Regions from separate parts of the Paenibacillus sp. GQ49 genome, predicted to be linked through region 1. Evidence: predicted binding sites of a transcription regulator. Region 1 holds the regulator's gene; each other region holds the start of a gene.
The links. The regulator Rex, encoded in region 1, represses fermentation and respiration genes when NADH is low (regulators of the CRP and FNR family bind a similar motif). The targets are predictions, from matches to a motif close to TTGTGAAATATTTCACAA.
Positions count from the first base shown of each region.

Region 2: the regulator Rex is predicted to act here: its motif matches at 1,742-1,759, upstream of AC6CIF_RS11505 (cytochrome ubiquinol oxidase subunit I).
Region 3: the regulator Rex is predicted to act here: its motif matches at 1,350-1,367, upstream of AC6CIF_RS16735 (L-lactate dehydrogenase).

Region 1 covers NZ_JCAXEL010000016.1:63,367-66,654, forward strand. The annotation lists gene AC6CIF_RS23185 (DUF5590 domain-containing protein) at 1-513, opposite strand, end outside; gene AC6CIF_RS23190 (amidohydrolase) at 551-1,855, opposite strand; gene AC6CIF_RS23195 (redox-sensing transcriptional repressor Rex) at 1,842-2,495, opposite strand; gene dinG (ATP-dependent DNA helicase DinG) at 2,713-3,288, opposite strand, start outside.
Region 2 covers NZ_JCAXEL010000005.1:24,640-27,927, forward strand. The annotation lists gene AC6CIF_RS11500 (MFS transporter) at 109-1,503, shown strand; gene AC6CIF_RS11505 (cytochrome ubiquinol oxidase subunit I) at 1,836-3,200, shown strand; gene AC6CIF_RS11510 (cytochrome d ubiquinol oxidase subunit II) at 3,200-3,288, shown strand, end outside.
Region 3 covers NZ_JCAXEL010000008.1:272,361-275,648, reverse strand. The annotation lists gene AC6CIF_RS16740 (hypothetical protein) at 1-165, shown strand, start outside; gene AC6CIF_RS16735 (L-lactate dehydrogenase) at 346-1,275, opposite strand; gene AC6CIF_RS16730 (WD40/YVTN/BNR-like repeat-containing protein) at 1,613-2,893, shown strand; gene AC6CIF_RS16725 (hypothetical protein) at 3,041-3,250, shown strand.

The sequences.
Region 1 (3,288 bases):
GTAGACCAGGTCCACCTGTTCTCCGTTGCTAAAACGATAAAAGCGATAGTGGTTATGCGTACCGTCTTTATAATACACTTGCCACACATATATTCCATTCACAACTCCGGGCATGATTCGTTTAATCTCACCGGCAGGAACTTCAGAACTAAAGCGATTGCGTATCTGCGCTTCGGACATACCATTTTGCAGCAGCTCACTGTGTACAGCGTTTGCACCCTTAGCCGGTTGATTGTTTGCATCGAATTTAACCCAGACCATAACATCCTGGTTATCCTTATTTTTGCCGATCAGGGTCCAGTAGATGTTGTCAGAGCCTTCTTTGTCTCCCCAGATGTACTTGCGCAATTCATCATAGGATGTAATGCCCAGTTGCTTCTGTGCTGCCTCTATAGCGAGCGCTTCTTCCTTGCGCTGGTCCTGCGTGACATAGACGTAATAACGCTGAAGTCCAAACAGAATCAGAACCAGTGCAAGCAGCGAAATCCATATCCACTTCTTTTTTTTCTTCAAAAGCCGAACTTCCTTTCCCTATGATGCTGTCCTGCAATTAACGAGCAAGCAGACCATCAAATGCCAATTGAGACTCACGCAAAATGCGTTCTTCATCCAGCGTCAGACATTCGCCATGTTTCACCACTTGTTTTCCATCCACCCATACGTGCTCAACATCTTTGGCAGAAGCCGAGTAGATCGTATGTGAGATCAGGTCTGTATGTGGATAGAAATGTGCCTGTTCAATATCAAGGGCGATAAAATCAGCCTTCATGCCGACCTGAAGCGCTCCGGTATTGTTCAAGAAGATGGATTTGGCACCATATGACGTTCCGAGTAGTAACGCTTCGCCTGCTGGTACTGCTGTCGGGTCACCAGATACACCTTTGTGGATCAATGCAGCCAGTCTCATTTCCTCGAACATATCCAGGTTGTTGTTACTTGCTGGTCCGTCTGTTCCGAGTGACACGGTAACTCCTGCTTTCAGCAATGCAGGTACCCGCGCAACACCGGAAGCGAGTTTCAGGTTACTTCCCGGGTTATGGGATACAGCCACATCATGACGGGCCAAAATTTCAATCTCTTCGTCATTCAGATGCACCGCATGTGCAACCAGAGATGGACGGGAGAAAAATCCCAGTTTCTCGAGATGTGCCACAGGACGCAGTCCATAATCAGCCACGTTCTGCTCCACTTCACGAAGCGTTTCAGACATATGTGTATGAAGAGGAAGGTTTAGGTCATTCGCGACCTGTACAAGCTTCTCTATGTAGTCAGGAGGGCATGTATATGGGGCGTGTGGCGAGATTACGGTTGTAATGCGACCATCTGCCTGTCCATTCCACTCACGTGCAAACGCTGCCGACTCCTCCAGCTTCCGCAATTGCTCTTCTTCCGAGCACAGCCCGATTACACCACGTGCCAGTGCTGCTCTAACGCCGGATTGCTCCACAACTTTGGCCACTTGATCCATGTGATCATACATGTCCAGGAAAGCTGTAGTTCCGCCTTTCAACATTTCAAGCACAGATAGCGAAGTTCCCCAATATACGTCTTGTGAAGTCATTTTTGCTTCCATCGGCCACATTTTTTCCTGCAACCATACTTGCAACGCAAGATCGTCTCCGTGCCCTCTGAGCAACGACATTGCTGCATGACCATGCGTATTGATCAGACCCGGCAGGAAGAACAATCCTTTTCCATCCACTTTGGTACAATTTTTGTCTTCATCAGGCAATGTCTCACCAATATGCACAATCTTGTCATTCTCAACAACCATGTATCCGTGAACCACGTTCCATGTTGTGCCTTCATTAACGGCAAATTTGCCGTTGTGGATTACCCATCTATTTGTTGTCATCTTCCTCGTCGTCCTTTCCAGTCTCCAAGTAATAGGCCAAACTAAGCAGATCCGTTGTAAAGTCAGCATGGTGAATGCGGATATGCGGCGGTGTTTTTAGAATTGTTGGTGCAAAATTAAGGATCGCTTCGATTCCGGATTCAATAAGCTGATCGGCTACATTTTGGGCTTCCGTATCCGGAACCGTGATAATTCCGATGCGGATGTTATCCGTTTTAACCGCTTCCGTCAATTCATCCATTGGTTTTACCGTCAAACTGTTGATTTGACTACCTATCTTCGGTCCATATGCATCAAATACAGCAACAATCTTCATGTTGTCTTTCAGATATGCGTTGTAGTTGGACAAGGCTTGACCTAGATTACCCGCGCCTACCAGAGCTACATTAATTTGCTGATCAATCTTGAGAATGTGACGAATTTTCTCGATCAAATAGGATACATCATACCCGATCCCTTTACGACCAAAATCACCGAAGTAAGCCAGGTCTTTACGAATTTGCGCCGGATTCAGATCCAGCCTCTGTCCAAGCTCTTGAGAAGAAACAGTAGCCACCTCACGCTGATGCAACTCGTTCAAATAACGCAAGTATACAGGCAGACGTCGTACCACCGCTTCCGAAATTTTATCCGATTTCATTCTTGCTCCCCCTTACCAAGGCCACGATAAAATAATAAATGAAAAGATGAGCATTCTGTATAAACTCAAAGATAAACGTGACATTTTATACAGAATGCTCCTTGTAATTTAGGTTATAAGTTCTTGCGTGCAACTACTTAAATCGGATCTGGGAATATCTAATAAAGTTTAACTCCAAACAATAGTGTCATGCAATGATATAACGAACAAAAAACCATTATTTTTGTTCATTAGCAGGTTTTTCCAACCACTCGGTAATTCGTGGAACCATCTGCTCCGTGAGCATATGCTCCATTTTGGGACCAGGTAATGAATATAAAAAGAATTTACCATAATACGCTTCAATCACCCGTGTATCATATACAATCACAATGCCTCTATCCTTTGCTGTACGCACCAATCGGCCAAATCCCTGCTTGAAACGAATGACCGCTTGAGGCACGGACAGTTTCATAAACGGATTTTTCTTCTGTTCCTGAAGCAACTCACTCTTGGCTTCCACCAACGGATGATTCGGTGGCTGGAACGGCAATCTTACAATAGCGAGACAGGTCAGCGCATCACCCGGGATATCTACACCCTCCCAGAAGCTGCTTGTGCCCAGAAGTACCGTAGCTTTGGCATCTTGGAACCTGCGAGTCAATTTGGAACGACTTCCACTATCAACGCCTTGACCAAGCAACGAGATGTCGTTGCCAGACAGCGCCTCCTTCAGCGGATCATAGACCTGTCGCAACATCTTGTATGAAGTAAACAGAACCATCATGCGTCCACGCGTAGCAATTGCCGTCTC
Region 2 (3,288 bases), on a different contig from region 1:
TGCACCATTCCTTCATTCCTTCTAGTTCATCAAATCATAACATATAATGCGTTGGAATAAATGAATAGGTTCAAGTAAGATAACAGCAGAAGAGAGAGAGGTGCACCAATGAACGTTCGAAATAAAGGATTGATGTTAGCTGTTGGACTTGGAATTATGTTGAATCCGTTGAATTCCTCCATGATTTCGGTGGCAATCTCCAGGCTACAACAAGTGTATCAACTTAATTTTACAGCCGTTTCGTGGATTATTTTATCATTTTACATTGCCAGTGCTGTCGCTCAACCCGTTATGGGCAAGTGTAGTGATTTGTTTGGCCGCAGGAAGATCTTCCTCATGGGTCTTGTTATTGTTTTTGTATCGTCCATGCTAGCTCCGTGGTCTCCCAGTTTTTCGTGGCTCATCGTATTCCGGATCGTTCAATCGATTGGCACAAGCATGATGGTGGCCGTTGGAATGGCGATTGTCAGAATGAACGTGACTGAAAAACAAGCCTCCGCCTTGTCCACCTTGGCTATATTCCTTTCAGGAGCGGCTGCAGTTGGACCTTTTATTGGTGGAGTATTGATTCATTGGTGGGACTGGCAGAGCATATTCTTCGTTAATATTCCGTTTGTCATGGCAAGCTTTTGGTTCGCCTGGAAAACAATCCCGAAGGAAGAGCAATCTCCGTCTATCTCTGGTCACAAGTCCATTCGGCAAGGGCTTGCGTTAATTGACGCACCAGGTATCCTGATGTTTACGGTAGCTTTGGTGACTCTGCTCATCGGTTTACTTTCAGTAAGTTCCACAGGAGATATTTCAACATGGCATCTGCTGACAGGGGGGATCGGGTTAATCACACTCGTCATGTTCATCCGACATGAACTAAAAGCAGCCACGCCTTTTATCCCTCTGCGAACGTTTGCCTCATATCCCGAGATGACTTGGGTGAATGTGCAATACATGCTGGTGAACATCCTGTTTTACGCACTTTTTTTTGGAGTTCCTACGTTTTTGAAGCAGGTACGACATCTCAACGAAGTTCATACAGGAATAAGCATGTTAGCTTTGGGGTTATGTTCAGTCATTATTGCTCCGATCGCAGGGCGCTGGATTGACAAATCAGGATCACGGCCAGCTCTGATTGTATCCGCTTCTTTAATGACATTTGGCTCTATATTGATCGTTATTATGAACGAAACTTCTCCAATCTTCATTGTCATTGTTGCCTTAGCTTTATTTGGAATAGGTAACGGCCTAAACGCGGTCGGCATGCAAGCTGCTCTGTTCAAAAGCACACCCAAAGAAATGATCGGAGTCGCATCGGGTATTTTTAATACATCACGCTACCTGGGGACCATTTTATCGTCGTTATTGATTGGTATTGTTATGGGAGATACATTCAATGTGACAGGATTTCAGATGCTTGGAATCATCCTTACGGTATTAGCTGCATCACTGATCATCATGAGCGTACGTCGTGAGGCAGGTGCGGTGAGTCCGGAGCAAGTAAGCAAGTAAAATAGCGAATCTGCCGTGCAATAACACGTTTACACCCAATGAATCAATAGCTCCATTGGGTGTATTTTTTGTTTTTCACCAAGTTGTCAGAAAGAGTTGATCCTTTCTTGAACGTTTAGGGTAGAAGACGTGTCTTTGATTGAATTAGGTAAAAATAAAGATATAATAATTTTGATTAATAGGCTTGGTTAGTACTTTAAGTGCATCAAGGTGTGGCAAGATATCGTCATACCTAACTTTGTGAAATTTTTCGCAACTCTGCATTGAGCTTGGCCAAAGCTGATATTGAATGTTTCTAAATTGAACAGAGTTTGAAGGAGGCAACACAAAGAATGGCTATTGATACGGTTTTATGGAGCAGGCTAGTGACTGGTTTGACGCTCGGGTTCCACGTGATTTTTGCAACGCTTGGTGTCGGCGTACCTTTGATGATTGCTATTGCAGAGTTCATCGGCATTCGGAAGAAGGATCACCATTACATACTTATGGCAAAGAGGTGGTCCAGAGGGTTCGTCATATCTGTGGCTGTTGGTGTTGTGACAGGTACAGCGATATCACTGCAGTTGGCCTTGGTATGGCCGAATTTTATGAAACTGGCCGGGAATGTCATTGCACTGCCACTATTTATGGAAGTATTTGCATTCTTTTTTGAAGCTATCTTCCTGGGAATTTACTTGTACACGTGGGATCGGTTCAAAAATCCGTATATCCACTGGTTGCTAACTATTCCGATTGTCGCCGGGGCAGGCATGTCTGCTGTTTTTATTACAACAGTGAACGGATTCATGAACCAGCCTGAAGGTTTTGTCATGGAAGCAGGTCAATTCATGGCAGTGAACCCCGTGCAAGCGATGCTGAATACGGCGACGTTCTCCAAAGTGTTCCATGTATTAAGCTCGGCTTATCTGACAGGAGCTGCCCTGTTAGCAGGAATAGCAGCCTTTGCGATGCTGAGAAAAGGAGTGTCAGCCTACCACAAAAAAGGCTTGAATCTCATGATGGCCGTTGTGCTGGTATTCAGTTTATTAAATTCCTTAGCTGGAGACGTATCTGCCAAGTTTTTGGCTGAGCATCAGCCGGAGAAGCTCGCAGCTGCCGAGTGGCATTTCGAGACGGAAAGCGGCGCGGATTTGATTTTTTTGGGATGGCTGAATGCAGAACATGAAATTATAGGCGCTCTTCATTTGCCGAAACTGCTCAGTTTCCTTGCCTTTGGAGACTTTAACGCCGAGGTAACCGGGCTGAACGAATTTCCACCAGATGAACACCCGCCCTTACTTGTGCATTATTTGTTTGATCTAATGGCTGGTATTGGATTCGCTCTGCTTGGTATATCAAGTCTGTACTTCCTGTTTGTATTCTGGAAGAAACGTAATCAGTTTAACAAGTGGATGCTTCGTATGGTTGCACTCAGTGCACCGCTTGCTTTTCTGGCCGTTGAGATGGGCTGGTTCTATGCAGAGATCGGGCGGCAGCCATGGATCATCCGAGGTTATATGCGAGTGGAAGAGGCAGCTACTTCTTCACCGAGTGTGAGAATTTTATTTTTCGTGTTCTTGCTTCTATACATCGTGCTCGGCGTCATCTGTGTTCTCGTATTGAGACGTCTGTTCAATAATAATCCTGCTGAGCTTGAGATGGAGAAATGGTTGAAAGAGAAGCATGATCAATCAGCCAAGAAAGGGGATCAGGCCTGATGAGTTATGAATTGATTGGTATATCCGTACTCTGGCTGTTCTTGTATGGCTATCTTATTGTAGCTTCCATTGATTTTGGAGCAGGTTT
Region 3 (3,288 bases), on a different contig from region 1:
GGCATTACAGGAGGGGGAGCAGGGAATACCAAAATACTGGCCATTTCAGAACTTTTGGATTTCACTCTTCCGGAAAATCAGGTTGTAACTTTAGCCGTATTGAATATTGGTGGTCCAGGCTCGAACACAGTTGATGTGGTATTTAGAGTAACGGAGAGTTGGTAATTAGTAATACACTGTAACAATTGACATCGAATGATTCAAAATCCAGAAATCAAAAAAATGTTCAAAGATAAAAGAAATAACGGAATAAATGTTATGTAAACCAAATGAAATTTGGATAGCTAATAACCACCTTAATACTCCTTATTACAGGAATACAGGTGGTTATTTTTTATACGTGGATTATTCCAATCCAGCGATCTGTTCTTTTAATTTGTTAGCAGAAGCCTGGAAAGCCACTTTCTCGGATTCATTCAGCGGAAGAGGCAGAATTTCGCGCACACCGTTGCGATCGACAACACATGGAACACCCAGATAAACATCCGATACACCATTGTAGTCTTCAAGGTAAGTGGATACGTTCAGAACGGAGCCTTCGTTGCCGAGAATTGCAGCTACAATGCGGTCCAGAGCAAGGGCGATTGCATAGGAAGTCGCTCCTTTGGCATTAATAATCTCATACGCTGCATTTTTGGTACGGTCGAAGATATCCTGTTGTGTTTCTTCATCCAATTCCAGATCTGTTCCTGCAACGTTAGCCAGGCTCCATACCGGTACTTCGGAATCTCCATGCTCACCAATAATGTGGGCGTGAATACTACGCGGGTCGATCCCTTTATTCTTACCAATCAGGTAACGGAAACGTGCGCTATCGAGCAATGTACCTGAACCAATGACACGGGAAGCAGGCCATCCGCTTTGTTTCCATGAAGTATAGGACAAAATATCTACAGGATTGGTTGCAATCAGCAAAATACCATGAGAATTCACTTCAGTAATGCGCTCAATAATATCTTTGAAAATGCTTGCATTTTTCTTCAGCAGATCAATCCGGGTTTCGCCCGGCTTCTGGGAAGCACCGGCTGTAATAATAATGATATCTGCATCTTTGCAGTCGGAATAATCGCCAGCCCATACTTTCACGCCTCCCGTAAATGGAAGACCGTGGTTCATATCCAGCATTTCGCCGGTTGCCTTATCATGATTCACATCCACAAATACCAACTCGGACGAACGCTGTCTCAACATTAGCGTGTATCCCGTTGTTGTTCCCACCGCACCCATGCCTACAATCACGACACGACTTGGTTTCAGAGCTGCACTATTTGTCATGTTCAATATCCTCTCCTTTTTGGGTTATACTCCCATCCATATTAAGGGATTAGAGAATATAAAGCGAGTGTTGTCTATAAAATAGTTCACATTTCATGTCTTTTTACCAATTATTCCGTCGAAAAACAGTTTAGGGTGAAATTAATGGTAATAAATGTGCGACCTATAGCCCAGAGTATGAGTTGGAAAAAGGGAGCGGGCCAACCATCAGTAGGCAATGAGCCTTTTACATAAGGTTTGTGGTAGAATAGGAGCAGTGGATTCTGATGAATCGTAAATAAAACGCCATAGGACAGGCATGCGCGCCTGTATATTGGATGAGAGAGGTGGAACCCACTTGCGTTTGCAATGGATTAAAATCGCGCAGACAGCATTGCTGTCTATATGTATAGCAGCTGTATTGGCTGCATGCACCGACTCAGATCAACCTCCGGAAGCAGAACCTCCGCAGCAGCAGCAGGAGGACGTCGGGAATACAGGGCAGACATTAACTGTCGTTCCCCCTGTGAACAGTACAGAATCTGCAGATATGGCCAAGTACCAAATACAGACCCGTTTGACCGATTTTCAGTTGCTCAATGACAACGGAGGATTGGCGTGGGGTGTGACGCGGAATGCGCTGCGCCTGTACTACACTCAGGATCAGGGAAAGACCTGGACCAATATTTCACCTTCGGAAAATGTACAGTTTCCGGCTAACCCTAAATATGGACAAAGCATTTATTTTGTAGATCGTGCACATGGTTGGATTGTTCGTGAAGGCATGGGTGGAACAGATACCATGGTGCTTCGCACCAACAATGGGGGCGTAACCTGGAGCCTGTCTTCTCTGTCCAAGACGGATAAAGTGACTGCGATCTCATTTGTATCTCCTGAAAAAGGCTGGATTCTCACCACGGTCGATACCGCTATTGGTAAACAGGACAAGAAACTTTACTTCACCGAGGACGGTGGAATCACCTGGAATCGGATGTCATCCAGTGATGAAGATGGCAAACAGGAAGCAGAAGAGATTTCCAAACGTGGATATACAACAGGGATGACTTTCTCGGATCCAAAACATGGTTTCTTAACAGCGCTGGAGTTCGGCACACCGAAGTTGTATGTAACATCAGACGGTGGAGAGAACTGGAATACTGGACCATCCTTCTTTGATCGAAACAAATTCAACGGGTGTGGTAATTTCAGTGTTAGTTCACCACAATTTTTTGGACGTGAAGCGCAATCAGCCTGGATGTCAATGTCCTGTTCTCAAGGGGAGAGCACGACATTCAATGGATTCTTTACCACCGATGGCGGAAAGAGCTGGAAGCTGTCCAATTTCACTTTAAACAAACAAACGGGTCCGAATCGTAACCTCTCACCGGTATTTCTGAACGCATCGGAAGGTTGGGCGATGCAAAAGGGCATAACCTACCACACTAAGGACGCGGGCAAAACGTGGAGCTCTCTTCCTGCAAGCAGTGTACTGGAGAAAATTCTCGAAGACTATCCGGAGATTGTGAAGATGCAGATGGTTACCCCCAAGCTTGGCTGGATATTAGTTGAAAATACAGATGCCAAAAGATCGTTGTTATTGCAAACGGTAGATGGCGGTGTACATTGGAAAGTATTATAAACGTAGAGTGTTATCGGTGTGAATAGATAGGAGAAGGGAGAGGAGCCTCAGGGTTCCTTTTCTTTTTTGTTTAGTTTGTGAAATAAATCACAATTAAATCCGCTAGAAGGTGATATATTTAACTCAACAAGAGAAGGAGTGATGAAGATGAGAACCAACGGTCAAACTCAATTCACGCAGGCGGATGAATTAACCAGATATATGCTTCAATTATGCTACACATGTGACGATGCGAATCGTTGTACGACAGAGGAAGCGGTGAAGGCTTGCATGGCAGAACACGCACAGGCAGACCAGCCCGAACCAGCCGAAGGTGGAGAAGTAACTCGCGGGTTTATGGACCTAATGTACGCTTAATTATCAAAACTGATCGAAAAAAGCTGATATATCAACGT